3 regions of the Neobacillus sp. GCM10027624 genome follow, and region 1 is predicted to be linked to each of the others. Evidence: predicted binding sites of a transcription regulator. Region 1 holds the regulator's gene; each other region holds the start of a gene.
The links. Region 1 encodes Rex, which represses fermentation and respiration genes when NADH is low (regulators of the CRP and FNR family bind a similar motif). Its sites were predicted from a motif close to TTGTGAAATATTTCACAA; they were not measured.
Positions count from the first base shown of each region.

Region 2: the regulator Rex is predicted to act here: its motif matches at 5,178-5,195, upstream of ACFQZ9_RS26495 (YwiC-like family protein).
Region 3: the regulator Rex is predicted to act here: its motif matches at 4,484-4,501, upstream of ACFQZ9_RS19650 (nitric-oxide reductase large subunit).

Region 1 covers NZ_JBHTHD010000020.1:4,845-15,760, forward strand. The annotation lists gene ACFQZ9_RS26095 (ABC-F family ATP-binding cassette domain-containing protein) at 1-971, opposite strand, end outside; gene moaC (cyclic pyranopterin monophosphate synthase MoaC) at 1,162-1,656, shown strand; gene ACFQZ9_RS26105 (redox-sensing transcriptional repressor Rex) at 1,697-2,350, shown strand; gene ACFQZ9_RS26110 (YhbD family protein) at 2,467-3,090, shown strand; gene ACFQZ9_RS26115 (polymer-forming cytoskeletal protein) at 3,103-3,819, shown strand; gene ACFQZ9_RS26120 (cytoplasmic protein) at 3,838-4,548, shown strand; gene ACFQZ9_RS26125 (MDR family MFS transporter) at 4,560-6,080, shown strand; gene ACFQZ9_RS26130 (YdiK family protein) at 6,292-6,492, opposite strand; gene ACFQZ9_RS26135 (CPBP family intramembrane glutamic endopeptidase) at 6,489-7,208, opposite strand; gene groES (co-chaperone GroES) at 7,511-7,798, shown strand; gene groL (chaperonin GroEL) at 7,850-9,475, shown strand; gene ACFQZ9_RS26150 (DUF3231 family protein) at 9,979-10,916, opposite strand, start outside.
Region 2 covers NZ_JBHTHD010000022.1:13,565-24,480, forward strand. The annotation lists gene ACFQZ9_RS26470 (lipase family protein) at 1-105, opposite strand, end outside; gene ACFQZ9_RS26475 (YjzD family protein) at 301-483, shown strand; gene clpB (ATP-dependent Clp protease ATP-binding subunit) at 545-3,139, opposite strand; gene ACFQZ9_RS26485 (YjzC family protein) at 3,255-3,434, opposite strand; gene ACFQZ9_RS26490 (Crp/Fnr family transcriptional regulator) at 3,703-4,368, shown strand; gene ACFQZ9_RS26495 (YwiC-like family protein) at 4,394-5,119, opposite strand; gene mobB (P-loop NTPase family protein) at 5,334-5,864, opposite strand; gene ACFQZ9_RS26505 (molybdopterin molybdotransferase MoeA) at 5,852-7,117, opposite strand; gene ric (iron-sulfur cluster repair di-iron protein) at 7,351-8,049, shown strand; gene moaA (GTP 3',8-cyclase MoaA) at 8,093-9,109, opposite strand; gene ACFQZ9_RS26520 (Crp/Fnr family transcriptional regulator) at 9,413-10,111, shown strand; gene ACFQZ9_RS26525 (radical SAM/SPASM domain-containing protein) at 10,179-10,916, opposite strand, start outside.
Region 3 covers NZ_JBHTHD010000011.1:646,264-657,179, reverse strand. The annotation lists gene ACFQZ9_RS19665 (carboxypeptidase M32) at 1-1,299, opposite strand, end outside; gene ACFQZ9_RS19660 (DUF2249 domain-containing protein) at 1,521-1,754, opposite strand; gene ACFQZ9_RS19655 (hypothetical protein) at 1,886-2,038, shown strand; gene ACFQZ9_RS19650 (nitric-oxide reductase large subunit) at 2,064-4,370, opposite strand; gene ACFQZ9_RS19645 (Crp/Fnr family transcriptional regulator) at 4,666-5,358, shown strand; gene ACFQZ9_RS19640 (DUF2249 domain-containing protein) at 5,413-5,649, shown strand; gene ACFQZ9_RS19635 (DUF2249 domain-containing protein) at 5,672-5,878, shown strand; gene ACFQZ9_RS19630 (hypothetical protein) at 5,892-7,136, shown strand; gene ACFQZ9_RS19625 (metal-sulfur cluster assembly factor) at 7,150-7,449, shown strand; gene ACFQZ9_RS19620 (ATP-dependent DNA helicase) at 7,484-9,409, opposite strand; gene ACFQZ9_RS19615 (THUMP domain-containing class I SAM-dependent RNA methyltransferase) at 9,476-10,621, opposite strand; RNA gene rnpB (RNase P RNA component class B) at 10,759-10,916, opposite strand, start outside.

The DNA.
Region 1 (10,916 bases):
CTTTGCTTCTCAATTTCAAACGAGAAGGAAGCTGACTTTTCATCCCCCACCGGGCGATCGATTACATCCATCTTTTCTAGTTTTTTCCGTCGACTCTGGGCTCGTTTTGTTGTTGAGGCCCGGGCTAAATTTCGCTGGATAAAATCCTGTAAGTTTGCTATTTCCTGCTGCTGTTTTTCATAAAGCTTCAGGTCACGTTCATAATTTGCCGCTTTTTGTTCAAGGTAAGTACTATAATTGCCAGTATATCTTTGGATTTGCTTTCGAGAAACCTCGTAGACCTGTGTCACGACCTTGTCCAAAAAATAGCGATCATGCGATACAATTAGAATCGCCCCATCGTAACTTTGCAAATATTGCTCCAGCCAGGAGAGGGTATCGATATCTAAATGGTTAGTAGGTTCGTCTAAAATTAAAATATCTGGCTTAGTCAGGAGCAATTTCCCTAAGGCCAAACGGGTTTTTTGACCACCGCTTAAAGAGGCAATCATTAAGGAATAATCAGGGAAATTTAACCCGTGTAACACGGAGCGAATATCCGCCTCATACTGGTATCCACCCTGTTCCTTAAATTTTACCTGAAGCTGGTCATAGTCTTTTAGAATCCGCTCATATTTGCTTGTATCTGCGATTGCAGCAGGGTCAGCCATTTGTTCTTCAAGCTGCCTCAAACTTTTTTCCATCGCGCGCAATGATTCAAATACAGTCAGCATTTCTTCCCAAATGGACAAATTAGACTCTAATCCTGTATTTTGCGCTAAATACCCAATGGTCACTTCTTTTGGCTTGATGATTTCTCCGCCATCATGTGACAGGTGTCCAGCAATAATCTTTAACAACGTCGACTTTCCCGCACCGTTTCGTCCAACTAAAGCGACACGGTCCCGTGTTTGTAATTCTAGTTTTATATTCGATAAAATAAGGTCAGCACCATAATATTTTGCTAATTGATTCACTTGCAATAAAATCATTGTTTTTTCACCTCTATTACATAGAACTAGTGTACCGTATTCCTAGAGTGTCGGCAATAAAACGCAGGCCGCAAAGGGCGCATCTGCCGAAAATGTTGGGAAAATGTTAAAAATATAAGAATGATTCGCTCAAAGTTTCACACACATAGACTGAAAAATAGTGTATGATTTGAAAGGAGGAATTTTTTATATGGCAGAATTTACTCACTTTAATGAAGAGGGCAGAGCGAAAATGGTGGACGTTAGTGATAAACCGGAAACTGCCCGCACCGCATTAGCTCATTCCAGTATTACCGTCAGTAAAGAAATATTTGGTAAAATTACCCACAATGAGATGAAAAAAGGAGATGTCCTGGCAGTCGCACAGGTTGCTGGTATTATGGCGGCCAAAAAGACATGGGACATTATACCGATGTGTCATCCGATTCCATTAACAGGGGTGAATATTTCTTTTTCCTGGGAACCTGATCAGCAAGAGATGTATAAATTAGGTATTGCCGTATCCGTTAAAACAAAAGGGAATACAGGTGTTGAAATGGAAGCGCTAACAGCTGCATCTGCTTGTGCGCTGACCGTTTATGATATGTGTAAAGCAATTGATAAGGGCATGGTGATTGGACCGACTTATTTAGTAGAAAAAACCGGCGGCAAAAACGGCGATTTTAAAAGAACTAATGTTTTTTAAAACATGAACGAAACTATTTATGCGGGGGTGCAGGAGGAATATGACAAACGAAACAATGAAAATTCCACAAGCAACAGCAAAGCGACTACCCTTATATTATCGATTTATTCAAAATCTGTATGCTTCAGGGAAACAAAGAGTTTCCTCAGCAGAATTAAGTGAAGCGGTAAAAGTGGATTCAGCAACAATCCGCAGGGATTTTTCCTATTTTGGCGCCCTTGGGAAAAAAGGTTATGGCTACAATGTGAATTATTTATTGACCTTTTTCCGAAAGACATTGGACCAGGATGAATTAACAAAGGTTGCGTTAATCGGCGTTGGTAATCTTGGAACAGCATTTTTAAACTATAATTTTTTAAAAAATAATAATACAAAAATTACGTGCGCCTTTGATGTAGACCCGAATAAAATGGGTACAACCATCGGTGATGTCCCAGTCTATCATATGGATGATTTGGAGAAGTATATTACAGAGGAAAATATTCAGGTTGCGATTCTAACCGTTCCGGCTCCGGTGGCGCAGATCATTACGGATCGGCTTGTGAGTGCTGAGGTGAAAGGAATCTTAAATTTCACACCCGCCCGTTTAAATATACCATCTTCCATCAGGGTTCATCACATCGACCTTGCTGTAGAGCTTCAATCACTTGTTTACTTTTTAAAGCATTACCCAACAGCGGAAATTGCAGAATAAATTTGAGAATCAACCTTTCCATAAAAATGGGAAGGTTTTTTTATTTGATAAAACAAAGCCACCTTTACAACGTAACAGTGTTATGTTACATTAAGAATAAGAAAGGGGCCATTACAATGAACGAGGAGTTAATATCGAAAAAAGAGTTATTGGAATTAGCAGGAATCTCCTATGGGCAGCTGTATAGGTGGAAACGGAAGGACTTGATCCCGGAGGATTGGTTTATCCGGAAATCAACGTTTACCGGACAGGAAACCTTTTTTCCAAAAGAAAAAATCTTAGATCGAATCAATAAAATTCAAACGATGAAAGAAAATCTATCACTGGATGAACTTGCCGATATGTTTTCTCCCAATATATCTGACTTAAATTTAACTAAAGATGATTTAATAAGGCGTAACATTGTTTCAGAAACGGTTATAAATTTTTACTTAGAGAATGAAAATGGCAGTTTACAATTTAATTTTTCAAGAATGCTTGAAGTGTTTGTGTTAGAAAAGCTGTTGCAATCAGGTCAAATTAATCTCGAAGAAGGAAAAATGGTACTCCAGGTGTTAAAGGATCAAACATCAATGATCAAGCAAAAAAGTGCCGAACTGGTGATTACGAGAAAGTTGGGGGTATCCTCCTGTCTTTTGTTAATCAATACAGAGTCCTTTCATTTTGAACGAGGAATGAAAATTGTTGCTCAGCTGTCGCTAATGGCCTGTATGGAAGAAGTGAAATCGAAATTATTATAAAGGAGAATGGGAATGGAGATGCAAAAAAAGGGGGACCTGGTTATAAATGGCTTCGGGGCATCGAATGGCGGACAGTTTCATCAGGTAACACTCAACGGAAAGGGAACGGTAAACAGCGATGTCGAATGTAAGGGATTTGAATGTAATGGAACAGGGACGGTCAAGGGGAACATCCACACTGAAACGGCCAAAATTAATGGGATGGCCAAAATAGGTGGAACCGTTGCGGCTAAAGACCTTTCTATTGATGGCACTGCAAAGATTGGAAAAAACCTATTAGTTGAAAAACTTAAGGTTTCAGGAAAAGCTTCTGTTGGCGGCAAAGTTAAAGCAGAAGAAATAAAGGTAAAAGGTAAGCTGACAGTGGAAGAGGATTGTGAGGCAGAACTTTTCAATGCTGAATCGATGTTTACGATTGGCGGCCTGTTAAATGCGGATGAAGTGGATATTAAGATTTTTGGAGAGTGCCAGGCGAAGGAAATTGGCGGGCAATCGATTGTTGTGAAATATAAGCCGTCTTGGCTGGGATTATTTAAATCTCTTTTTCAAACTCAATTAAGGGTGGAAATCATTGAGGGTGATACGATCCACCTTGAAAATACGAAGGCTGCGGTAGTGCGGGGAAACCATGTAACCATTGGCCAAAATTGTCAAATTGACGTTGTCGAATATACAGATGAACTTTCTATTGATTCAAGTGCTGTTGTGGGCGAAAGCAAAAAAATGTAATGAGGGGGGATAAGGGAGATGAAAAGTAAAGAAAATCTGATTATTAACGGCTCAGGGAGCTATCCCGGCGGAAGATATGATAAAATCAGTGTCCGAGGCGAGGGTACGATCGTTGATGATGTTGAAGCTTCCGTGTTTAAGGTTTATGGAACAACGGAGGTTGCGGAAAATCTCAAAACAGGTTCGATGAAGGTTTTAGGTGAGGCAGAGGTAAAAGGGAATGCCCAGTTAGAAGATTTGCTGGTAATGGGTACAATGGAAATTGGCGGCAAAGCTTATTTGAAAAAAATAAAAATCCTGGGAACACTTGAGGTTGGAGAAGACCTTAATGGTGATACAGCCAATATTAAAGGCAGTATTGCAGTTGCGGGCGATGTTGAATATGAAACGTTCGATTCAAGTGGCGGGTTTGAAATCAAAGGGTTATTAAATGCTGATACGATTAAAATTTCTTTACGGTTCGGGGAAAGCCGTGCGGAGGAAATCGGCGGCGGGAAAATCACGATAAAAAGAAAAAGAAACTCTCTTTTACCTTTTGTAGGTGAGGAAGGTAGCCTTATAGCAAAGGTGGTTGAAGGAGACGACCTTTATTTAGAAAATACGAAGGCGGAAACTGTGAGAGGAAATACGGTTAAAATTGGCCCCGGCTGTATAATCGGATTGGTAGAGTATAAAGATGATTTTATACAAGATTCAAATGCAACAGTAAAAACGTCGAAGAAGATTTAAAGGAGAATGGGATGGTAGCGAAAAATAGTAAATTAGGATTTGTGGTCGCCGGTCTGCTGCTCGGAATTTTGATGGCTTCAATGGATAATACCATTGTTGTAACGGCAATGCCAACGATTGTCGGCGACCTCGGAGGGCTTGAGAACTTTGTATGGGTGGTATCCGCCTATATGGTAGCGGAGATGGCAGGGATGCCGATATTCGGTAAATTGTCGGATATGTATGGTCGAAAAAGGTTTTTTATCATGGGGTTGATTTTGTTTATGGCTGGTTCGATTTTATGTGGGACAGCAGAAACAATTACCCAACTAAGTGTGTATCGCGCGATTCAGGGAGTCGGCGGCGGTGCACTTGTACCGATTGCGTTTACTATTATGTTTGACTTGTTTCCTCCTGAAAGGCGCGGGAAAATGGGCGGACTGTTCGGAGCAGTTTTTGGTCTCTCCAGTATTTTCGGACCCCTGTTAGGGGCGTATATTACCGACCATATTAGCTGGCATTGGATTTTCTATATCAATTTGCCGCTTGGGATTCTCTCGTTTATTTTTATCATTGCCTTCTATAAGGAATCTCCCATTCATCAAAAGCAGGCAATTGATTGGTGGGGCGCCGTTACATTGATTGGTGCCGTTGTCTGCTTGATGTTTGCTCTTGAGCTTGGGGGACAGAAATATGATTGGAATTCAAGTACGATCATAAGTTTATTTATCGGATTTGCGGTCCTATTTCTCATCTTTTTGTTTGTGGAGACGAGGGCAAAGGATCCAATTATATCGTTCACCATGTTCCGGCATCGCCTTTTTGCCGGTAGTACGCTAGTTGGTTTATTTTATGGAGCTGCATTTATGGCAGCAACTGTTTATATACCAATTTTTGTCCAAGGCGTTTATGGCGGAAGTGCTACAAATTCAGGGTTAATCCTCTTGCCGATGATGCTTGGGTCGGTGGTAACGGCACAAGTCGGTGGTTTTTTAACTACAAAGTTAAGCTACCGCAATATCATGTTTTTATCCGGTGTGATTTTAATAGCAGGGATATTATTATTAAGCACCTTAACCGTTGATACAAGCAGATGGGTACTTACCCTTTATATGGTTATCATTGGTTTTGGGGTGGGATTTTCTTTCTCCGTGTTAAGCATGGCGGCGATTCATCCGTTTGGAATGATGCAGAGGGGCTCTGCAACCTCTACAAGCAACTTTATCCGTTCCTTGGGGATGACGATTGGAATTACGATTTTTGGTACGATTCAGCGGAATAGCTTTAAAGGAAATCTAGAAGATGCTTTTGTTGGAATGGGACCAATGCCAAAAGACGGATTTGGTGATTCACGTGCATTATTGCAAGAGCAGGCACGAAGTCACATACCGCCGCAAATTTTAGAAAAAATCACCGAGGCCCTCTCAAGCTCTATTGTTCAAACCTTTACATGGGCTCTCGTCCCGGCTGGAATAGCGTTTCTTCTCATTTTTACAATGGGGAAAGAACGGATGGTGTTGAAAAAGGAAGTTGGCGCAGAAAGAGAAATTTGAGGAGTAATCGATACGCAGATAAATGGGGGAGGAACGCAGATAAAATGGCGCTTATCGCAGATAAATCGTTGACTATCGCAGATAAAGTTCATCTTATCGCAGATAAAAATTTTCTGCCGGAAAAAAGCTATCGAAATTACTAGTTTATTCAAGGAAAAGTCTATTTTCTATTAAAAAAAGTTGTCCCAAACATAATTTGGGGCAACTTTTTTTATTTTTTCAACTGATCCTTATACTTCATATAAAAGAAAAATAACTTAAGGCTGGAGCCGAAATCAAATGTGGCTAATATGACAAGCAGATAGCTAAAAAATCCCCAGCCATTTTGATTTACATCATGAATGGCGAAATATGTAAATAAACTTCCGAGCAGGAAGTAAATCACGCTGGAAAACAAAGGTGAACGTCTCATAAAAATCCTCCGATAAAGTTTTGCATCGACTCTGCATCCCGGATTAATCTTTCAATATCGTCTTTGTAAGCGGACTGAACAATGACAACCATTGTATTCATTGTCACATGAGCAAAAATCGGTACTAAGATATGTTTTGTTTTTACATAAAGAAAAGCGAAAGTAAAGCCCATTGCGGAATAAAGGAGAATATGCTCCAGTTCCATATGCGCTAAAGCAAAAATAACCGAGCTAATGATGGCCGATATAAAAAAGTTAAAACGTTTATGCAATGTGCCAAAAAGAATCTTTCGAAACACTATTTCTTCAAGAATCGGGCCGAAAATAGAACTGACCAGGATGGCAAGCGGGAACTCCTCAATAATATGGATAATATCCTTTGTGTTCTCTGAGCCCATTTCGACACCAATCAACCGTTCAATATTTGCTGCGATCGCTTGCGCAAAGAGTGCTAAGAAGACACCAAAAAATGCCCAAATAATCGAGAGACCCAAAGAGGTTCCTCTTTCGTTCCTATTGTTCCTCATTTCTTTCCGTAAAATAATAAGCGTAATAATAAGTGCTAAGGTAAAGCTGATCACCAGCCAAACGGGGACTGCAAGCCTCCCGTTGATCCCGGATAATTTAAAGCCGTACATTAGTAATGGGACTCCTGCAAGACTTGAAAACTGCATGGCAATATAAACAATTAAGATTATCCAATATTCCCGTTTCAACTAATTCTCTCCTTTTAACATCCACTCAAAGATTTTCTGTGTATTCTTCATTCTACTCTTAAAACCAGTCTTGTTTCAATTTAGAAACTTTTTAAAAAGAAATGTATAGATTTCCATTGGTATCATATACTTGTAAGGTTGTACAAAAAAGCTTTCATTTTTATATTTTTTTATGAAAAAATATATACATCAAACTTGCAAAAGATTGTCAAATTCATTATTATAATAATTGTGTTAGCACTCATGTATGAGGAGTGCTAATAATGTCAGAATTACATATATTTTTGAGGAGGTTGTTTGATTTGTTAAGACCATTAGGTGATCGCATTGTCATTGAGCTTGTTGAATCAGAAGAAAAAACTGCAAGCGGTATTGTTTTACCAGACTCAGCTAAAGAAAAGCCTCAGGAAGGAAAAGTTGTTGCCGTAGGTACTGGCCGTGTGCTTGAAAATGGCGAGCGTGTAGCACTTGAAGTTTCTGTAGGCGATCGTATTATCTTCTCAAAGTATGCTGGTACAGAAGTGAAATACCAGGGTACAGAATATTTATTACTACGTGAAAGCGATGTCCTTGCTGTTATCGGCGAATAAGGAAAATTAAAAAATATAAGTTTTAAAAATTTAGAGGAGGTTTTTTGAACAATGGCTAAAGAGATTATGTTTAGTGAAGAAGCGCGCCGCGCAATGCTTCGTGGTGTAGATACACTTGCAAATGCAGTAAAAGTAACTCTTGGACCTAAAGGACGCAACGTGGTACTTGAGAAAAAATTTGGTTCACCTTTAATCACCAATGACGGTGTAACCATCGCTAAAGAAATCGAATTAGAAGATGCATTCGAAAACATGGGTGCAAAGCTTGTTGCTGAAGTAGCAAGCAAAACAAATGATGTTGCCGGTGACGGTACAACTACTGCAACAGTTCTTGCTCAAGCGATGATTCGCGAAGGCTTAAAGAACGTAACTGCAGGTGCCAACCCAATGGGAATCCGTAAAGGGATTGAAAAAGCAGTTGCTGCGGCAGTTGGTGAGTTAAAATCAATTTCAAAACAAATTGAAGGCAAAGAGTCTATCGCACAAGTAGCCGCTATTTCTTCCGATGATACTGAAGTGGGTCAGTTAATCGCTGAAGCAATGGAGCGCGTTGGCAACGACGGCGTTATCACTATTGAAGAATCAAAAGGATTCACAACTGAGCTAGATGTTGTAGAAGGTATGCAATTTGACCGTGGATATGTTTCAGCTTACATGGTAACCAATACCGATAAAATGGAAGCTGTATTAGAAAATCCATATATCTTAATCACTGATAAGAAAATCTCCAGCATTCAAGAAATCTTACCAGTTCTTGAGCAAGTGGTTCAACAAGGTAAGCCATTATTATTGATTGCTGAAGATATTGAAGGTGAAGCATTATCTACATTAGTAGTGAACAAGCTTCGCGGAACATTCAATGCAGTTGCTGTTAAGGCTCCTGGCTTTGGTGACCGTCGTAAAGCAATGCTTGAAGATATCGCTGCATTAACTGGCGGTGAAGTAATCACTGAAGAACTTGGCCGCGATCTTAAAACTGCAACTATCACATCTTTAGGACGTGCTTCTAAAGTTGTTGTGACAAAAGAAAACACAACAATCGTTGAAGGTGCTGGTTCAACTGAGGAAATCCAAGCTCGTGTGAACCAAATCCGTGTACAATTAGAAGAAACGACTTCTGAATTTGACCGTGAAAAATTACAAGAGCGCTTAGCTAAATTAGCTGGCGGTGTAGCAGTAATCAAAGTTGGTGCTGCAACTGAAACAGAATTAAAAGAGCGTAAGCTTCGTATCGAGGATGCTTTGAATGCGACTCGTGCAGCTGTTGAAGAAGGTATCGTATCCGGTGGTGGTGTTGCCCTTCTAAATGTATACAGCAAAGTAGCTGAGATCCAAGCAGAAGGCGATATCGCTACAGGTATCAACATCGTATTACGTGCGATGGAAGAGCCAGTTCGTACTATCGCTCAAAATGCAGGACTTGAAGGATCAGTTATCGTTGATCGCTTAAAGCGTGAAGCAGTAGGCACAGGCTTCAATGCTGCTACTGGCGAGTGGGTAAACATGATTGAAGCTGGTATCGTTGACCCAACGAAAGTAACTCGTTCTGCACTTCAAAACGCAGCATCTGTTGCAGCTATGTTCTTAACAACTGAAGCAGTTGTTGCTGACAAGCCAGAACCAGCTCCTGCAATGCCTGACATGGGCGGCATGGGTGGAATGGGCGGCATGATGTAAGGCTTTTGAGCCTTTCATCTGAGAAATAGTTATAGCTATTTTTCTCCCTTTTGAGAAGTAGTCATGTAAATAATTTATATCAATAGCAAAAACCTCTTCCTATAAAATTTAGGGAGTGGTTTTTTGTGTTGTTAAAATTTGCGTATTCAAGATGTGCCCACAGCTAACACAATATTCTACTATATCGGTGAAAGTTTGCTACGAAGATTTTTATCGGCATTAAAAAAGGATCTTTAATTGGAAGACCCTTTGAACTATTTATTTACTTTAAGCATTTGTAATTGATGATGGTTTATATTTTGTTAAACTACTTTAATTTCCTCAAATTCAATAAAAAACCAAAGACTAATCCCTGTATAATGGACAACATAGGAAGCCCAAACTGGAATCAATAATATTCCAAAAAAGATGAGTATGATGGCCTTTACGTATTTTCCATTTAATAACTGACCAAACCAAGGAAGAACAAGGCCCCAAATAATTTTTTATAGGGATTCATTGCGTTAATTCTGTATTAATTTGTCATGGTCGACTGCTTGCGGAGGTTCCTCCATCCAGCCGTGTTTAATCATAATGTTGGCTCCATCTTCGACATACAGCGCGACTTCTGGGATCAATGACATATATTTAAGTCCTAAATCTCTCCTTAGACTTGCTGCTAATGACGTTCCATAATATCCAATTCCTGCTGCAACCATGGTGGTAACATGAAACATCATTAATTTATCTGAAAAAATACTTGCGGTTGTATCTAAAACAGCCGAACCTAAACTTATAGGGGCAGGGAGATTCTCCTTGGTTAAAAAATTGCTAAATATATCTACATATTTTTGGGAAAGCTCTTTCCCTCTTAAAAAATACTGTTTTACATCTTCATTTTGAGCAGTCTGAGCAAAGCCCGTTACTATTTCTTTACCGATAGCATTTATTAGAGTATTTAAGTATAAATGAGTGATTTCTAGTGAATTAATAGACCTCTTTTTCCCAAAAAAACCGGTTAAATAATATTGTTTTTCTACAAAATCCACCTTATCAGGAATAGGTATTGAAGGAGGTTTTACATAAATCCCTTGTTTTAGCATTAAATCGCGTGTTCTGTCCTGCAATTCAACCCCTTTATTCAGTATGCGCTTATGAAAAGTAACAACATCTGGACGTGTCGCAACTGTTAGTGCCGCACTGCTGGCTGTCATTGCAAATACAGCCATTTGACTTAGATGCTTTAAGAAAAATGTATCTGTAAAAAGTTTTGGAGCTTTTGTATTGACATCTTGTTCCGTAAATCCAATGGGTATCGGGAAATTCTCTTTTTGAAACAGTTCCTGCAAGATAGAAACATTCTCTTTTGTTGTATCGAGGGTCCACTCAATAATAGGGCGTATTTCTTTATCCTCTACTTTTTCTAAGAAATAGCTGTCGATACAAACAGCTATTGTATCGC
Region 2 (10,916 bases), on a different contig from region 1:
AAAATGCCTTTCATCACCGATTACTAAAATCCCGAAACCTGTAGGCCTTTCAGGGTAATGGATAATATTCCACTCGGTATCCAACTGAAAATTCCGGTTCTCCATCGTTATATCCCCTTTTACATAAACCCTCACCATATTGTATGTTGCTTCACATAAGTTGAAAGGGGGGTTTGCCCAATTAGCAAGGTATTCAACGTATTTTTTAGCCCATAATGGAAAAAGCGAAAATAGCGTTTATTAATTTAATATGCTATGGTAATATTAAACGAGATGAAAAACTTTTAGAGGTGAATTTTTGTGCGATATTTTTGGACTTTTTTCTGGGCATTTTTATTAGCTGAGATGTTAACGTATGTTGTCAGCTCGATGACTGGATCTGCTTTTAATTTTCAACTCGGTGCAATCTTAGGAGTAATCGTAACCATTTTAGTTTATGTTATTTCTGCAGTGATTCCGAACGAACCGGCTCAAAAACATTAAACGGTAGCAAAAGGTCATCCTTCTTTTTAGGATGACCTTTTTTCTTTACGTACTCTATGCTTTATTGAACGGATATTTCTATTTCCCTATTATCACAATCCACAAATACTTTCGAGTGATCGCGTACTTTTCCCGCAATGATCGCCCTAGCCAGCTTTGTCTCAATACTTCTCTGAATATACCGCTTTAATGGTCTTGCTCCAAAAACAGGATCAAACCCATTTTCAGCGATAAACTCTTTTGCCTCATCACTAACAGAAATTTCAATATGTTGATCCTTTAAACGATTCTCTAGTTCATTCATCATTTTCACTACAATCGTTTTGATTTCACTTAATGATAATGGTTTAAACAGAATGGTTTCATCAATTCGATTCAAAAACTCCGGTCTAAAATGAGTTCTTAATTGATTAAATACTTTATCTCTAGTAGTTTCACTTATTTCACTCTCATTTTCACTGCCCTCAAGTAAATACTGTGATCCCAGATTGGATGTCATAATCATGACTGTATTTTTAAAATCTACAGTCCTTCCTTGCGAATCAGTAATTCGCCCGTCATCAAGGGCTTGTAATAAGATATTAAAAACCTCCGGATGTGCTTTTTCAATTTCATCAAGCAAGATGACGGAATAAGGCCTTCTTCGAACAGCTTCCGTCAACTGGCCGCCTTCTTCATACCCCACATAACCAGGAGGTGCACCAATTAGCCTTGAAACAGAAAACTTCTCCATATATTCCGACATATCAATTCGAATGATTTGCTCCTCACTATCAAAGAGAGCCTCAGCTAAGGCTTTGGCTAATTCCGTTTTCCCGACACCGGTTGGGCCTAAAAATAGGAAAGAGCCAATTGGACGGTTTGGATCTTTAATCCCAGCACGAGCACGAAGTACAGCATCTGAAACCAATTGTACTGCCTCATCTTGACCTATGACTCGCTCATGTAATAAGGATTCGAGCTTTAATAGTTTTTCCCTTTCTCCTTCTACCAGTTTTGATAATGGGATTCCTGTCCATCTCGAAACAATATTTGAAATCTCCTCCCCTGTTACCTCTTCCCTTAGAAGCTTATCACTCTTTTCAGCTGCGGTTTCCAACCCCTTTAGTTCCTTTTCGGCTGATGGAATAAGTCCATGGCGAAGTTCTGCAGCTTTGTTTAAATCATAACGGTCCTCTGCCTGCTGAAGTTCACGGCGAAGTTTTTCAATTTGCTCCCGCTTCTCTTGGAGCTTTTGGATGCTTTGCTTTTCAAGAAGCCATTTTGCTTTCATGGCATCTGCCTGTTCCTTAAGTTCCGCTAGCTCTTTTAAAAGAATTTCCAGTCTTTGTTTACTTGCTTCATCCTGTTCCTTTCTTAAAGCAGCCTCTTCAATTTCTAACTGCATGACCCTGCGTGTAACCTCATCCAGTTCTGTTGGCATCGAGTCGATTTCCGTTCGAATCAGTGCACATGCCTCATCTACCAAATCAATCGCCTTATCAGGTAAAAATCGGTCCGTTATATAGCGATCTGATAAGGTTGCGGCTGCAACCAGTGCATGGTCATGGATTTTCACACCATGATGAACCTCAAAACGTTCTTTTAACCCTCTTAATATCGAGATGGTATCTTCCACATCTGGCTCCTGAACAAGAACCTGTTGAAATCTTCTTTCAAGAGCAGGGTCTTTTTCAATATACTTTCGATGTTCATCAAGTGTAGTCGCACCAATACAATGCAGTTCTCCACGTGCTAGCATTGGTTTTAACATATTCCCCGCATCCATTGCTCCTTCCGTTTTACCAGCGCCGACAATTGTATGAATTTCATCAATAAACAAGAGAATTTGTCCTTCACTTTTTTTTACTTCATTTAAAACTGCTTTCAGTCTTTCCTCAAATTCTCCCCTGAATTTTGCACCGGCAATTAAAGCACTCATATCCAATGAGAAAATCGTTTTATCTTTTAGACCTTCAGGAACATCCTTTCTTACAATCCTTTGCGCCAGCCCTTCAACGATCGCCGTTTTTCCTACTCCGGGCTCACCAATTAAAACCGGATTATTTTTCGTTTTTCTTGATAAAATTCGAATAACATTACGAATTTCTGCATCCCTGCCAATTACCGGGTCCATTTTGCCAGCTTTTACCTCCGCTACTAAGTCTCTGCCGTATTTTTTTAAAGCATCGTACCCTGCCTCAGGATTTTGTGAAGTCACTCGTTGGTTCCCCCTTATTTCTTTAATTGCCTCCATAATATCTTCTGGTGTTTTACCTAATGCTTTTATCATTTTTTTTAAGTTGCTTTCATTTGAATAGGCAGCAGCGAGCAATACATGTTCAACTGATAAATATTCATCTGAAAATTTTGAAGCAAAATCATCCGCCTCTGCAAATAGCCTTTGCAGCAATCGCGTGATGAAAAGTTTTCCTTGTTCTGCCCCTCCCCCGGTAACCTGCGGTTTTTTTGCAAGCTCTTGCATAAATTTTTCTTCCACCTGCTGCGGCAACAATCCGATTTTTTCCATTATAGTAACGACCAGACTATCTTCCTGGCTCATTAGTGATATAAATAAATGAGGTTCATCCACCTCTTGATGATGATGTTTTATGGCAATTGTTTGCGCATTGAGTAAACCAGTTTGCAAACGTTCTGTCATTTGATTTAAATCCATACTCCCACCTCATTTGACCTTTTTTGACCTTTAATTATATTATATCCGATTCCTGATTAATTACAAATTTTGCACATGAGAAAAGCCATCCTTTTTGGATGACTTTTTCATTGTTTTATGGTTTCCGCTGATAGGTCCAATGGCGGTTATCATTTGACGTTTCAGGGAATGCATCTCCTGCTTTTAACTTAATCTTTTTGGGATTTACAACATTATCTCCCGTTTCGCCTACCTCAAGATATACTCCATTGTTTGGCGCCTTTTGTCCTGATTTAAATTGGCGATTTTGTCCCATCCAAATCCCTCCTTATCGAGTACAGTATTATTGTTTCCAAATATAACGTAACCATTAGAGGAATTTCCTTCATACACTTTCCATTTTCCGACATTATTTCCCAAGTAATATTCGGCATTTTTTTTAGTTTATGACGATTGTATGAATTTATTCTACAGTTATTGCTAAATTTTCTTTGTAATCAATATAATTATAGTATAAACTTGCGATTCGATTCGCCCCCTTTAAGGTGGTTATGGATATGAAGTCATTAAATGACATTCCCTTTATGCTAGATGAACTTTCAAAATTGTTCCATCATACTCGTAAAATGGAAAAGGGCTCTTTTCTTTTCCAAGAAGGTTCTACGGCCAATGAACTATATATGATCCAAAGCGGAATAGTACAATTAACGAAAATAATCCCTGATGGACGTGAACTTACCTTAAGAATGTGTTCGAGAGGAGAATTGGTTGGAGAACTTGATTTATTTACCCCATCCCCGTCCTATCTATTAAGTTCCCGCGTGGTAGAGAGCGGAGAGGTGGCGGTAATTATGAAGGATGTTCTGGAAGAAAAACTTTCGACAAATCTTCCGCTTTCCTTAGAATTTATGAAATGGATGAGTAAGCAATATCGAAAAACGCAGACAAAATTCCGTGATCTCGTCCTTCACGGTAAAAAAGGTGCATTATATTCTACTCTTATAAGAATTACGAATAGTTATGGAATTAAAACGAGTAACGGAATTTTAATTGAATTACCGTTAACGAATCAGGATCTCGCCAATTTTTGTGGTACATCCCGTGAAGTGGTGAATCGTTTACTTAGCGAACTGCGAAAAAATGGGATTATTTCGGTGAATAAAGGGTCGATTACTGTCCATGACCTTAATTATTTAAAGACTGAAATTGATTGTGAGGATTGTCCGATAGACATATGTAAAATAGACTAAAAAATCGGTCGAGTAGACCGATTTTTTATTTTAGGATCATCAATTGTATAGTCATGACCATAAAAAAGATTGCCGAATTAATGATTTCATAAATACCGATTTGTTTTGGTGATAATGATTTTCCATAAAAAAGAATCGAGCGAATAAGGCTCGGTATATAGGCTATTGCCGTAATCCAAAAACCGGATATGACCCAAACCGCAGGTATTAGGATATGATAAACCCATGATATCCATTTAAAATGCATATTTCGTTTTTCCCGAATCATTGTTTTTACATAAAACGTACAACCGATAAAAAACAAAACAGAGGATAAGAAGAGCAAGACGGAATGAGCCGTTATCACCCCAAGCCCTAGATAACTGGTAGCTAAACCGGCAATGGAAAAAGCAAAAATAGCACTAAAATCATTCATTAAAGCCCGGTCTTTATTCTTCGTTGAAAAAATGGCATTAATGATAAAAAACGGAACCATTAAAAGACCGAAATGAACGATGGAAAGTCGTTTAAGAAGTGGAAACAGCAAGAATAAAATAGCAGGAATCATGTAAAAAAGGGTCCATTTTGTATAAAAAGAAAGCTTCTTCTTTTTAAATAAAAGCAACATCGGATAGGTCCCTAGATATAATAAAATCCAGCCAATAAAAAAGGGAATGTCCTGCCATAAAAATCCCCCATTTATCACTCCTAGCCAAAATGGAATGATGGCCATCGCCCACGCACCATGCTGTTTTGGTAAAAATAGCTTCATTTCATTCACTCCTATTCCCTTGGCTTATCCTAAATATAAGATAGAAGAACCAGAAAATATGTGAAACAAATCACAGATCTACCGAGAAAATTGTGAAAAAAAATTCACTTTTACCCATCGTAAAGCGACGAGGAGGCTCCCCGGAACGCCCACGAACCGCTTGCGCCTGGAGCGGAAATCAACACTTTTGATAAAAGAGAGACAAAAAGAAGGCCTAGGCCTCCTTTTTTATTAGTAATTCTGCAATTTTATTTACAGCTGTTTTATCGTGAATAGAAAAGTGAATCATATCTTCTTGTTGATCTAAAATTGGTTTTATTGTTCCATCCCAATATAGAACAATTTTTACATTTTGCACCATTTCTAACAATGAGAGATCCGCTTTATCTCTTATAATCAAAAGCTTTGGATAATGCTGATATTTATGCCCCTCAATTAAGATGACATCTGGCTGTAAATTTTTTAAAAGTTCAATTTGCTTTTCAAGTGGTGTTACTGTGTTTTCCACTTGAAGCAGCAATCTCCCCTCTCCTTCGACAATGGAAGCAGCTGCTCCAGCATCAATATGCCTAGAAGAATCTTTTCCGGATAATACAGTCGGCTTTCCACCATGGCCATGATGTTTAATCGTAACGGTTTTGCGGTTTCGTAATGTTAAAGCTTCAATAAGCTGAAGAATTAAAGTCGTTTTCCCACTATTTTGAAAGCCAACGATTTGAAAAATAACTGGCGTTACCAAGGCCACTCACTTCCGGTTTGATCTTCTAATATAAGGACATCGACCACATTGCCCGCCTCAAAACCCCTTGTGCCACCAGGCAGCACCATTAAAGAATTTGCACCAGCAAGACTTGTCACGATATTGGACTTATCTGTCCCGCTAGGCGATACTGTCAGCCTGCCTTCATTAATTTGCACAGTGCTTCGAACAAAACGGGTAAATGGATTTGGTTTTGGAAAATTTGCCAGGAGTTCAGCCTTTTCTTTTCTTAGATGCGGTTGAGTTGAAAACAACATCCTACGAATAATCGGCCTCGTAAATAATTCAAAGCCTACATAACAAGCTGAAGGATTTCCCGAGAGACCAAAAAGAATTTTACCTTGAAATTTAGCAACGGTTGTCACACTCCCTGGCCTCATTGCCACCTTATTAAATAAAACCTCGGCTCCCAACTTTTGATAGATTTCCGGAAGATAATCAAAATCACCAACCGACACTCCACCAGTTGTGATGAGTAAATCGACCTTTTCTAAAGCATTTTTCACTGCATTAAAGCATGTATCAAAATCATCAGGAAGCTTGCCATAATAATGAGCTATTCCTCCGGCTCTTTCAATTTGGGCAACAATCATATGGGAATTGCTGTTGCGGATTTTTCCCGGTTCCAACGGTTCATTTACCTCCAAAAGCTCCGTTCCAGTTGCAAATAACCCAATAACAGGTTTTTTTGCGACCGGAACCTCACTATAACCAAAGGTTGCAAGGATGGCTTGTACACCAGGATTAATATATGTACCTTTTTTTACTAGGGTTTCCCCGGCTTTTGTGTCTTCACCTCGAAATGACACATTATCCCCCTTATTAAGCTTGCGCTTAATGGACATAAAAGGTTTACCATTCTTTTCGAAGCTATTTGTCAGCTCAAGCATAACAACTGCATCAGCCCCATTCGGCATCATTGCACCGGTCATAATCCTGACTGCTTGAAATTCATTCACGGTTTGACTGGATACATGTCCTGCTCCAATATGGTCAATGACTTCAAAATCAACAGAGTGGTCAAGCGAGGCATCCTTTGTATCAATTGAACGCACTGCGAAGCCATCATATGGTGACCTGTCAAAGTGCGGGACATCATTCGTGGCATTAATATTTTCCGCTAATATACGACCATAACTCTCTTCAATAGGTACATATTCAGTCACACCAGCTAGTTGGTTTTCCATTATTTTTTTTACCGCATCCCCTACTGGTATCGGATTTCTTCTTTCTAACAAAGCAATCAGCTCCTGCCTTTAATCAGTCAAATTCTTAAGTCATGATAGTCAATTTTATTATAAGACTATCGAAACGGTATGAACATCGCAACTATCAAAGTGACGACATACTTTTATTTTAAACAAAAAATTCATATGAATCGTGTGATTCAGGTCACCTGTTTTTTTTTCGATTTCGATTATGCTTATAGTAAGAAATAAAAAATACTTTTCAATTTTAGGAGGAAACAAAAATGTCCATTCCATTTACTTCAGATACATTAGTTAAAGATATTGTAAACGAATTACCTAAAACAAGTGATGTTTTTAAAAAGAACCGGATTGATTTTTGCTGTGGCGGTAATATACCACTATCTCAAGCTGCTGCACAAAACAACCTAAATATGGACAATTTAATCGAAGAATTAAAAGAGGTTTATGAAAAAAGTGAACCTGCAGATACAGATTTAGAAGTATGGACTAATTCTGATTCCAATACGATTATCGATCATGTTATTGCGGGGTATCACCGTGTTACAGAAGATGAGTTAACACAACTTAGCCCCTATGTGACAAAGGTATCACGTGTACATGGTGACAACCATCCAGAGCTGTTAAAAGTAAATGAACTATTTTATGAATTTAAAAAAGAAATGATTGAACACATGGCAAAAGAAGAAGAAATTGTTTTCCCATTAATTAGACAGCTTGCAAATAATACTGCCCCAAATCGTGAAGAGGCCATTGCAATGATTGTCGAGCTTGAAAAAGAACATGACCATGCCGGGGAAATTTTAAGACAAATTCGCGCGGTAACAGCTGATTTTGAACTTCCACTAGATGCCTGCGGAACTTATCGATTAGTTTACAAGCGGTTGGAGGATCTTGAAGGATTAACCTTCATGCACGTACACCTTGAAAATAACATTTTATTCCCTCGCCATATAGATTAATAAAAAAAACAGCCTGCTTGAAGTGAAAGCAGGCTGTTTTTTATTATCCACCGATATAAGACATTTCAATTTTTTTCCGCTTCTTATTGGATTCAGCCATTCTTTCGTCAGAGTAGCGATCATCGCGGCCATTCCAAATTTCTGAAATCCGCTTAGTAAGTTCCTCGTCCGTCGCACCATTTCTCATGATATTACGAAGGTCATGACCGTTTCCATTAAACAAACAGGTAAATATTTGGCCATTTGCCGATAAGCGTGCACGGGTACAGCTTGAACAAAAAGACTCAGACACGGATGAAATAAACCCAACGTTTACATTCGTATCTTTATAACGGTAAAGTTTAGCCACCTCACCAAAATAAGCTGGGTTCACCGGCTCCAACTCATAATTTTCTTTTAGCATTTCATAAATCTGCTTTTTCGTAATGACATCATCCATTTTCCAGCCGTTCGTTGAGCCGACATCCATAAATTCAATATACCGGAGCTCAAGACCATTTTTCTTGCAAAAATCCGCCATCGGGACAATTTCAGTATCGTTTAGCCCTTTTTTTACTACCATATTGATTTTTACGCCTAATCCTGCTTGTTTTGCTGCTTCGATTCCTTCTAGAACGGGTTTGGTTCCGATATTTCGTCCGTTTATTTTTCCGAACAACTCATCATTCAGGCTGTCAAGGCTGACATTAACCCGTTTAAGTCCCGCCTGTTTTAGTTTTTCAGCAAATTTCTTCAGCATTACACCGTTTGTTGTTAAACCAATATCTTTAAGACCTTCTATTTTAGAGAGTTTACTAACCAAAACAGGTAAGTCTCTTCTTAACAGCGGCTCTCCACCTGTTAATCGAATTTTTTCAACTCCTAATTGAACAAAGATCTTTGCTAGCCGCTCAATTTCTTCATAGGTTAATAAAGCGCTTTTTGGTAAAAAGACAAAATCGGGTCCAAATTGATCGGCTGGCATGCAATACTGGCAGCGGAAATTACAGCGGTCAATTACAGAAATCCGCAGATCATGTAATGGCCGATTAAATTTATCTTTAATAATGGTATTTTCCATTCTAATCAACTCCATTATTTTAAAAAAACCACTCATTTATTTTGTTTTAATGAATCACTTTTTCACTAGTTAACTTACTATTTATCATAACAGAAGATGGATTTGGTACAAACGATTGTTTTTGGAAATATTCATTGCAAAATATTTCAAAACACTTGTCAAAAAAGCGATAATCAGTTTTCACTATATTGTCATTGTTTACTTCTTTTTTTTACAAAAACCTGAGGTAAAATGTTTATAACAATACAAAAATGACCTAGTAAAATATAACTAGTTTTTAACTATAGACGGGGTGAGAACTGAATGATGACGAAAATGAAACCAACCCATTCATTAGAAATAAAAGAATTACTTAAATTCGCTGACCGTAAGTTCAGAAGTGAGAGAGGAAAATTTTTATTCCAAGAAGGAATGGCTGCTGAGGAGCTCTATATCATCCTTTCCGGCAAAATCCAAATTAGTAAAATTACCTCAGATGGACGAGAGCTTTCCTTAAGAATCTGTGGGGAAAATGATATTTGTGGAGAATTGACACTGTTCACGGATAATCCAAAATTTTTACTCAGTGCCAAGGTCCTAGAAGAAGGGGAAATTGTCGCTATTAAAAAAGATGTGATTGAAAGCGAAATTTTCCAAGACAGCAAACTTGCTTATGAATTCATGAAATGGATGAGTGATCATTTCCGCAAAACCCAAACAAAATTTCGTGACCTTGTCTTAAATGGTAAACGCGGTGCACTTTTTTCAACGCTTATTCGAATGTCTAATAGCTATGGTATTCATAAAGACCGTGAAATATTAATTGATTTACCCCTTACAAATCAAGAGCTTGCCAATTTCTGCGGCACCTCCCGTGAAAGTACGAATCGTATTTTAAGTGAATTAAAGAAGGACAATATTATTTCAGTTAAAAAAGGCAAAATTTCGATATTGGATCTTCAATATTTAAAAGATGAAATCGGCTGCGAGAATTGTCCAGCTGTTTATTGCAATATCGAATAGGATGGGAAACCATCCTTTTTTATTTGGATCGGGGAAGCACTCGGGTTGAATTACTTCCCCGAAATTTTTACTGGACTTGCTTATCTCTTAATGCTTTTGGAATGTAAACGCAGAATGGTTCACTTTCAAGATAATCCCCTGTCATCGCATATGCTCTAGATCTTGATCCCCCACAGACATAGCGGAATTCGCATACACCGCATTTTCCTTTAAACGAGTCCGGATCTCGCAATGATTTAAAGATTGGAGACTCACGGTAAATTTCCGCAAGTGGTGTCTCACGGATATTCCCCGCTTTTACAGGTAAAAGTCCACTAGGATAGACATCACCGATATGAGAGATGAACACAAAACCATTTCCGTCATTGACGCCTTTTGGTGCACGTCCTAAGCCGTCTATTGATCCTGTTAGTCCTTTTTCCGTTAGAGCAGTTAAATAGTCAATTTCATCGGTTTGTTGTTTGGCTTCACGCATTTTTTGCTGGATGACCACACGGCGGTAATGCATTGCTTCTGTTGTTTTAATATCAAAGGATACTCGTTTACTTAAATCATAAAGCCATCTTAGAACTCTTTCATGTTCAACTGGAGAGATCATATCTGAAGCCTGGCCTCTTCCGGTCGGGACAAGGAAAAAGACACTCCAAAGTACACAGTTTAAATCCTCGACCATTTTCGCCATTTCATCTAGATATTCAACATTATATTTTGAAATTACCGTATTAATTTGAATCGGCAGTCCTACCTCATGCAAGTAATTTATTCTTTCCATCGTCAAATCAAAGGACCCTGCAGTACCGCGGAA
Region 3 (10,916 bases), on a different contig from region 1:
TTTATTTTTAAATTGTGCAGCATACATATACCCTAATGCATAGGAAGGAAAATAGCCAAAACTTCCCCCAGCCCAATGAACATCTTGCAGGACTCCCTCTGCATCATTTTCCGGCCTGATTCCTAAAAACTCTTCATATAAATCGTTCCATACTGTTGGCAAGTCACTAACCTTTATTTCATCATTAAATAATTTTTTTTCTATTTCATAGCGGATAATGATATGTAACGGGTAGGTCAATTCATCCGCCTCGATTCGAATAAAGGAAGGTTTGGATTCATTAATGGCACGATAGAAATCCTCAATTGAGACATCATCAAACTGACCATCCGCATATTTCTTTAACAGCTCGTATTGATACTTCCAGAATGGTAAACTTCTTCCGACGATATTTTCATAAAAAAGAGATTGTGATTCGTGAATTCCCATTGAAGTACCTGAACATAAAGGTGTTCCAATTAACTTTTTGGAAATATTTTGTTCATATAATGCATGACCGCCTTCATGAATCGTTCCGAAAACAGCGGTACGGAAATCGAATTCATCATACCTGGTTGTCACACGTACATCACCGGGATTTAATCCTATTGCAAATGGATGGATGGTTTCATCTAATCTCCCTGCCTCAAAGTTGTAGCCCATTTTTTTTAAAACCTCTAAACTAAACAGACGCTGGTTTTCTTTATTAAAATGGTTAAAGAGAAAATCTGTTTGCGGCTTATTTGAGGTTTCCGATACTTGTTTGACCAATGGGATAATTTTACTGCGAAGCTCGCCAAATACCCTGTCTAACACTTCCACAGTAACCCCAGGCTCATATAAATCTAACAGTTGATCATAGACCTTCTGTTTTGTTCCCCAATACCCTACAAACTTCTTTGTCATTGAGACGATCTTTTCCAAGTAAGGGCTAAACATGGCGAAATCAGCATTTTCCCTCGCTTCTTCCCAAACACTTTCTGCCTTTGATTGAAGAATGACATACTCTTTATATTCTTCTGCAGGAATTTTCTTATTTCGCTCATATTCTTTTTTGCATTCCTCGAGAATTTTTTTGGTTGAGTCGGATATTTTGATCCTCGATAAATTTGCTATATACGCAGCCATTTCCTCCGATATTGACATTTTAAACACTTCTGAGGAAAGCATCCCAATCACTTCTGACCTTTGCTCTACAGCCTGCTTCGGAGCTCCAGTACGCAAATCCCAATAAATTAAGCCAAGAGCCTCATTATAAGCAGCTATTTTTTTCACATAGTCTAAAAATTCTTTTTCCAGTCTCGCTGTCTGAACGCTCATTTAGAACCCCCCTCTTAACAATGAATAAATTTTATCATATTTTTCTGAAAAAGAGTTTTTTTTGCCCTTTTAAAATGGCAAAAAAAAACAACAGAAATAAAATTCTGTTGTAAAATAAATCTATAGGGAGTTAGAGATGTTTCATGGAAAATAAATATTAGTCAAGTAAAATGTTTAAAGAGGGTATGCTTTATGGGGCTGAATCCCCTTGGCACAAAAAATTATTTTTTACCGATCGCGACTCTCCAAGTATCGGGACCTTCTTCAAGGTATTCCCAAGTAAATTGGTCGGTTCTCTCCATCATAAATTGATATTGAAGCGGTCTTGGGTCATGGTCATTCACAATTTGCATAAATTCTCCTGATTTTAATTCATCAAATCCATTTAAAATCGTTGGATGTTTTTCACGTGGTGGATAATCAGGAACATGGATGACTTTAGCAAAAGTTTGCATCATTTTCACTCCTATTAATTTGTTAACTTCTCTTATATTATAAGAAATATTTTTTAACAACCTAGTGAGAGGTATCACACCCTAAACATGATATTTTACAAAATAAAAAAATTTATTAGGAGGAACTTAGAATGAGGGAATTAGTTGGAACTTGTAAGTGCTGTAATAAGGAAATCTATTGCTTAGATGGTTTTTTTAACGGAATCCATACAAAAGATAAAGAGATTTATTGTTATGACTGCTATGAATCAGAAGTAAAAAAAGATAAAGATCCGCAAGACTAAGCTTTGCGAACCTTTCTCTTCCTTATTACTCTTCATCAAGTGTTAAATCTTTAACTGGAAGTTTTTCTTCTTCCTTGTGTGTAGGCTTGCGCAGATTGAATAGACACTTCACACAGAATACCATCAGAATAACCACACCGATTAAGAAGATTGTATCTGGGACAGCACGCCAGGTTAAAAGTGTTTTAACTAGTTCATCTTTTAAGAAGGAAGATGAACGGCTTGCTGCATATCCATGATAGAATGCTTTCTTGATTTGAATGAAACCTACTGGAAGTAAGGAGAAGAAGACCATTCCTGCCAATCCAATATTTAAAAGGATACAGCTGACTTTTAGCCACTTATCTTTCCATACTTCTGGTTTGACGATATTTCTTAAAGAATATAGAAGTAATGCAATTGCAAACATTCCGTAAACGCCCATCATCGAAGCATGGCCGTGAGTAGGAGTTAAGAACTGACCGTGTTCGAAATAGCTGACTGCTGGCAGGTTGATTAGGAACCCAAGAACACCTGCACCCACCAAGTTCCAAATCGCAACAGAGATTAAGAACCAGAAGGAAGCTTTGTACGGGAAGTCAACGCCGCCGGAACGCATCATTTTATATTGTTCATATGCTTCAAGAATTAACAAAGTTAATGGAATAACTTCCAATGCTGAGAATACAGCACCAAGTGCAAGCCAAACTTCTGCCGAACCATTATAATAGTAATGGTGGCCAATTCCAATTACACCACTGCCTAAGAGTAAGATTAATTGGAAATATAGCTGTCTGACTGTTGATTTTTTCGTTACTAATCCTACTTGAACTAATAGGAAACCAATGACAACTACTGCAAATACTTCAAAAATTGCCTCAACCCATAAATGGATAATCCACCAGCGCCAGTAATCAGCAAAGGTAAAGCTTGTATCCGGATTAATAAATAGTGCAAAGATATAGAATGCTGGTACCGCAATAGCGGAGTAGAATAATAGGTGGATTAAACCGCCTTTGTCCGTTTCTTTTTTAAGACCAGCTTTAATTCCTCGATAAACAATAAATAACCAAATTAACATACCGACAATGAGGATTAGCTGCCACAAACGGCCTAATTCAATATACTCCCAGCCTGCATGACCTAATAAGAACCACTCATTACCTAAGTATCCGTTTGCACCAAGCCATTCTCCGACCATACTTCCGCCAACAAGAACAACTAGTGCCCAGAAAAGAATGTCTACCAAAAGACCTTGTTTTTTAGGCTCGTATCCACCCACAAGTGGCGCTACGTAAATGCCCATACCTAACCATGCAGTTGCAATCCAGAAGATCGCCAATTGTAAGTGATATCCTTTAGAAATATTAAATGGCAGGATATCATGAATCCATTTTATACCGAAGAAACTGTCTGGTTCGATATAATAGTGGGCTAGCAATGCCCCAAACATACATTGTACAAAGAAAAGAATTGAAACAATAACAAAGTACTTTCCTGATTTTACTTGTGAGTTTGTTACCGGTATTTTTCGCAAATCAATTTTAGGGAAATTCCCTTCCTTATATGCCTCTTGCATACTGAATTGATAACGATAGAAAACAAATAGGATAATTCCGACCATCAAGACAAAGATTGTTACACTTGCGCCGCTCCACCAAACAGCCGAGAAAGATAAATGGTTACCGGCATCTTCATAATATGGCCAGTTATTAGTATAAGTAATTTTATCCCCAGGACGAACCGTACTTGAAAGCCATGCTGTCCAGAAGAAGAAATCAGAAATCTGCTTAATTTGATCGCCTTTTGCAACATAGGCACGGTCATTTTTCGGCATATCACTATCTTTAATTAGATTTGCTTTTAATCCCCAGTGATCGCCTTTTGTGAAAATATTCTTATAGTAAGCTCTTACTCTTTCAAGTCCAAAAGCTTGTGCATCTGTTAAATTTAATGATTCTTTACTGCTATCATAACGATTTTTACGCATTTCTTTTATTACAGCATTTTTAATCGCAGATTTTTCATCTACACTTAGACTAGAAAACTTTTTACCATACTGTTCATTTGCTTTAAAGTCCTGCATTCCTTCTGTATAAATCTTTAAAGATTCAGCTGTATAGTCTGGACCCATATATGATCCGTGCCCTAATACTGTACCGTAATCCATCAAACCATATTTTTGCCAAACTGCCTGACCACCCATGATTGTAGCCTTAGTAAAGAGAACATCACCCTTTTGATTGGTAACCTCCAATGGTCTCGGTGCTTGCTCTTTAAAAATCCAGTACCCACCACAAAGTAATACAGTAAAACTTACTAAAATAACTGTAATTAAAACGGATTTTAACATTCCGTTTTTATTAGTTTTTACCTTTGTAGGCGTTCCCCGCTGTATTTCCACTTTCTCTCATCCTCTCTTGTTTCAATTACATATCGAATTGTAATAGTTATGAAAAAATCATAGTGTGAAGGAAATCACACACATGGTGTTATTTCTCACATTCGTGTGTTGTTTTCACAAAGTTGTCACATTGAGAATTATTTTCAATAAAATTTCACTTACCTATGACGGAGGTCACATATTTGTTGTGAAACCACTGTTAAAATGGGGCTATATTGAATTACTAATACGAAGGTGATGTTAATTGAAGCAAGAAGACATTATAAAGAGGCTTTCTGCTGTCCCAATTTTTAAAGAGCTGACGGCCGCTGAGCTGGCACCTTTTGTTGAGATTGCCCAGGCTCGTTTCTATAAGCATAAAATGTATGTATTTATGCAGGATGATCCGATGGACCGGGTATTCTTTATCCACAGCGGAAAAGTAAAAATTTATAAAACGGATTTTTCCGGTAAGGAACAAATCGTCTCCGTTCTCGAACCGGGAGAAATGTTCCCACACGCAGGCTTCTTTCGAAAGGGCACTTTCCCGGCTCACGCAGAGATTATGGAGGATGCTAACCTAATTGTCATCCCAATTGATAAATTCGAGGAGATTTTAATTTCTTATCCTGAGCTTTGTATTAAACTATTTAAAGTTCTTGGAGAGAAGATAGTGGACCTGCAAAATCGACTGGAAGAGCAAATACTTCATAATACCTATGAACAAATTGTTTTACTATTAATTAGGCTCTGCAAATCAAATGGTGAAAAAATTGATGACCAATTTAAGCTGACAACGCAATTTACCAACCGTGAGCTTGCCAATATGATTGGAACCTCCAGAGAAACCGTCAGCAGAACCATCAATCAATTAAAAAAGAAAGAATTCATTTTTCTTGATGATGACGGCTATTATTTCATTAACCGAGAATCACTTAAACAGGAACTATTCTATTAATTGAATGCTTTCGTAAGTTTCTACTATATATAATGAAAAGGGAGTTGTTTCGTGATGGAACAAAGAATTGTTGAACTTGATGTACGTGAGGATTTAAAAAATAAACTGGAGCCCTTTCAAAAAATTATGGGGGCGATTAAGGATTTAAAAGAAAATGATATTTTCATTCTTCATGCAACCTTTAAACCAGTCCCATTATTCGCGGTATTAAAAACAAAAGGCTTTAGCCATGAGGCGGTAGAAATTGCCGAAGATCACTGGAAGGTAACATTTATAAAGAATCCAAAGTAATACGAATGAAGGGTGATATAAAATGATTTTAGACAACCGCGGTTTAGAACCGCCACAACCAATGATGCGAACACTTGCTGCATTAGAGACACTGCCTGATCATGAAGTTTTGACGATCATTAATGACCGCAGACCAATGTTTCTATATGAGCAATTAGAGGAACTTGGATACAATCAAAGAACTGAACAACAAGACGACGGAAGTTTTAAAATTGAAATCTTCCGATAAGAAGGTGTAAATGATGCTTCCACAAAATATGGGGAGTGAGACCAATGTTAAGCTTCCCTTTTCGTTTATTTTCTTTAGTTTAATTGCCTTAGTATTATCACAAATTGTCCTTTTATTTAATGGAGATTTACTTATAGGAGGCAGTTTTCGGATCCCTGCCATCTGGTCGGCAGCACATATACTAGTTTTAGGCTGGGCATTAATGGTAGCAATGGGAGCGATGTATCAGCTTGTACCGGTTGCTTTCTTAACAAACATCTGGAATGAAAAATTTGGATTCTTACAGTTTTTTGTTACAGCTTTTGGAATTATTGGCTTTGCCGGTTTGCTCTATTCATCACCCCAAAATGCTATTATTCCTGGAATTCTTACCCTGATTGGAATATTAATGTTCTTATTTCAAATGATGATGACTTTAAAAAAACAAACTAAGCCAAACATCCTGACTGCTTTTGTTGGTACAGCATTATTTTGTTTATTCATGACTATTTCCATGGGTATTACATTAGTTTATTTCCTTAAGACCGGCAGTGGCGCAGGAACCTATCAAGCTGTTTTTAAAAGTCATTTGTTAATGGGGGTTACAGGATGGTTTACCCTGTTGATTTTTGGTTTTTCCTATAAAATGGTGCCAATGTTTTCATTATCCCATGGTTTTCCTATGATCCAGGCTAGATATGTTTATGGATTTTACGCAGCCGGTCTCCTTGTTACATTAATCGCATTTTTAACCGGTTGGGGCCTCCTTGTAAAGCTTGGTCTATTCCTACTGCTTGTGGGCTTTTCCATCTTTAGCTGGCATATACGAATCATTGTCAAAAAAAGATTAAAGAAAAAATTAGATACACCATTTTCATTTGCGTTAGCCGCGATTCTGTTCGGCAATATCATTCATTTAGCTGCATTCATTCTTGTCTGGACTCATTCCTTCAGCTCGGTTATTGGACCGCTCGTCTATGCTTATATCATGCTCTGGATTGTATTAAGCATTGTCGGTTATTTATTTAAGATTGTTCCATTCCTTTGGTGGACTTTTAAATATAGCAAGGAAATGGGCAAACAATCGGTTCCAACATTGAAAGAGATGATGAATGAAAAACTTGTTCCGCCGCTATTTTCATTTTTTATTCTCGGAGTTTTGATTGTTTTTTCTGCATTAACCTTTAAAATTACGCTTCTCTTTACGATTGGACAATTCATTTTATCCGTAGTTTTAATTATTATTGCAATCAGTATTATTAGCGTCCTAAAAAAATAGTGAGGTGTTTATCATGAATTTAAAAGAAAAAATTCTTAACGAGCTAAAAAATGTTTATGACCCTGAACTTAATATTAATGTTGTAGATCTTGGCTTAATTTATGATTTAGATGTTTCAGGTGAAGGGGATGTTAAAATAACCATGACCTTAACAACACCAGGATGCCCACTGCATGACAGTATTACAACGGGTGTTCGTTATTGTGTAGAAGGAATCGAGGAAACAAGAAATGTTGACGTAGACCTAGTTTGGACACCAGCCTGGAGCCCGGAAAAAATGACACCGGAAGGTCTTAGACTGCTAGGAAGATAATTTTAAAAGGGTCACGTAGCGTGACCCTTTTCGTTTACACTTCTTTAGCCCCTACAGGCAGTATCTCTTTTATTTTTTCTAAAATATTGGATCCTATATCATTTTCAAGCAAAATATGAACTGTTCCCCGGTCATTTTCACTTCGAATTAACCTTCCAATTCCCTGACGGAGCCTGAGAAGCATATAAGGTAAATCAATTTCTTCAAATGCCTTTTGCACACCATCCCTCTTCGCAATGAAGACGGGGTCATTCGGCGGAAACGGCAGCGAAAAAATCATAACATTCTCTAAGGATCGTCCAGGAATATCAAGCCCTTCCCATAGATGGATTGAGCAAAGGATGGAATTTTCCTCATTTTGAAATTTCGATACAAGTGTGCTGATTTCTTCATCACCTTCGAAATATATAGGATATGGGAGAGTGTCTGCCAATTTTCCCTTAAGTAATGCCAGATCATTTTTATTGTTCAAGAGAATAAGTGTACGACCTTCTGATTCAATCATTTTCTTTGTTAAGTACTCCACTTTATCTGTTATTCTTTCTTTTTCAAACCTCGGAAGATAAATCTCCATCAATTCCTCATAGTTGAAAGGAGAAGAAACAGAAAAGGATAGAAAATCATGAATCCCAAGACTATTAGCTATATAGTCAAATGATTTTTGATTGGATAAGGTTGCGGAAGAAAAAACAAATGGAAGTTTTTGTGAGAATACTTCATCCCTTAATACCTCTTCCACCATTTTCGGCATAATCACAAGTGTCCGTTCACCCATATTTTCTTCAAACCATGTAATCCCGTTCATTTCCTTAAGAAAAAGTGAAAGGGAATAAGTGATTTGCTCAAGGTATTCCTCAACTATTTTTAAATCATATTCATTTATAACAAATAATTCACTTTCAAACACGAGTTCTTCTTCAAGCTTTTGCAAGGTATCAAGCAGCTTTCTTCCCTGTTTAATTAAGGTTGGATGCTTAGAAATGATTTGTTTTTCAGAACCTAGTGAGACTTGGGAAAACTGGGCGATTGCGTTGAAAAATACATCATTTTCTAATAGAGCCTCTTCAATCGTGTACAGTGTATTTTCACGAACTTCATTTTCCATCAATCTGGTCAGCAACGACTCAAGCAAAGTGTCTGTAAAGCGATAGCTAAGTGCCTTCTGCGCCGCAAATTCTAATAGGTGACCTTCATCAAATACAACGGAAGAATACTCTGGTAAAAGCGGCAGCTGCCCTTCTCTTTTCCTTGATTCCTTTGTCCAAACATGTTCCATATAAAAGTCATGAGAACAAATGATAAGATCCTTTGCGTGACGGTAGTAATCTCTGTGTAATGTAAGACCACAGCGATGCCGTTTTTCGCAGGAAAAACAATCCTGAACAGGGTCCCAGCTTATCTTTTCCCAAATTTCATCGGAAATAACCGGATAATCCTTGCGGTCACCATATCTTTCAAAGGTCTGCATCGAACCATCCGTATGAAGAAATTCAGGTAATTTTTCATAAATATCGTTCAGTTCATCGGAAAGGTCTAAATCTTTTACTTGATCCAACTTTTTTATACATAAATATTGATCCCTCGATTTTGCAAGCCGGACATCCATATTTAATCCTAAAACAGATTCAAGTTTTGAGATATCTCCTTCTTTTTTTACTAACTGTTCAATTAACGTTTCATCTGCACAGGCGATAATAGCCGGGCGATTTGTGTAACGTGCATACATAATTGCATAAAGCAAATAAACAATCGTTTTCCCTGTTCCAACTCCTGCTTCAGCAAACATTATTTTTTTATCTTTAAAAGCCTTTTCTAGCTGAAAGGCCATATAAATTTGCTCATCTCTTAATTCGAAACCGGCGTCAGGGAGAATCTCATAAAATAAATCACCAATCCATTCGCCTAGTTTGTCATAAAATGATTCAGTTTTTGAAACAGTAAATGGAAACCCGTTTTGCATAAAATCCCCCTCTATAAAATGCAGCGCTCGGAAAAGAGCGCTACACATTGAATTGCAATATATTGTCTACAATTCCGACTGCCTTGGCGGCCGCTTTCCCCAATATTGATATAGGTCTGTACGAATAAACCCATTAAAAAGCTTTCTTTTTTTCGTTGCAGGCTTCCCATATAATTGTTCAAAGTTTTCATTTGAAGTCATTATATAAATGGACCAAGTATCAAGCTTGCTAAAGGCTAGTCCCATTTCTTTGTACATTTGCTCTACTGCATTTTTTTCCCCAAGTCGTTCGCCGTAGGGTGGGTTCCCAACAATAACACCATATTCCTTTTTAGTCGAAATATCTTTTACCTGCATTTGTTTGAAATTAATTAATTCACCAAACCCTGCTTCAAAAGCATTCTCCTGAGCGATTTTCACCATACGATGGTCAATATCTGAACCTGTAATATCAAGGGGCTGATCGTAATTTGCCAAATCCTCCGCCTCTGTTCGAACATCATCCCAAACCTTGGAAGGAATCCAATTCCAACTTTCTGACACAAACTCTCGATTAAATCCAGGAGCAATATTTTGCCCAATTAAAGCAGCTTCAATTGGAATCGTTCCAGAACCACAAAAAGGGTCTATAAACGGACGGTCAGGCTTCCAATTAGTAAGCATGATTAGAGCAGCTGCAGTAGTTTCCTTTAACGGAGCCAATCCTTGATCAGCCCTATAGCCGCGTTTATGAAGTCCATCACCGCTGGTATCAATCGTAATCGTAGCAACATCCTTTAACATAGCCACTTCAATACGGTATAATCCACCTGTTTCCTCGAACCAGGAATTCCTTTTATAATGAGTTTTCATTCTTTCAACAACGGCCTTTTTTACAATCGATTGGCAATCTGAAATACTAAAAAGCTTAGATTTTACTGACTTGCCGATTACAGGAAACTCTGCATCTTCTGGTAGATATTTTTCCCAAGGCAATGCCTTTGTTTTTTCAAATAATTCATCAAAGGTATAAGCTTTAAATTCTCCAACCTTTATCTTTACTCTTGCAGCCGTCCGCAGCCATAAATTAGTACGGGCGATTGCATACTCGTCTCCAGTAAATGTTATTTTCCCATTATCCACTTCGCATTCATAACCAAGTGAACGGACTTCTTTCGCAACAAGAGCTTCTAGACCCATAGCTGCCGTTGCGATTAATTGATATTTTCCCATTATTTCACCCTTAACAAAATATGTATGTTCTCATTATAGACCAAACGCATAGCTTGAATGCACTCGACAATTGAAAATAAAAAAGCCCTCCCTATTAGGAGAGCCGTTCAATTCTTCATACTTTCCCATTAAAAACGTTCTGTAAGCCATGTTCTGTACCATAGTACTACAATCGATTTTAACATCTCGTACTTAGGTGGTAATCATCTATCTACAGAATCTCAATGACTCTGTCCTTCTCCTTGTTCAATTCCTCAGAGAAAGTGCCCCTACCATAATTTGGGTTTCTCGCTCG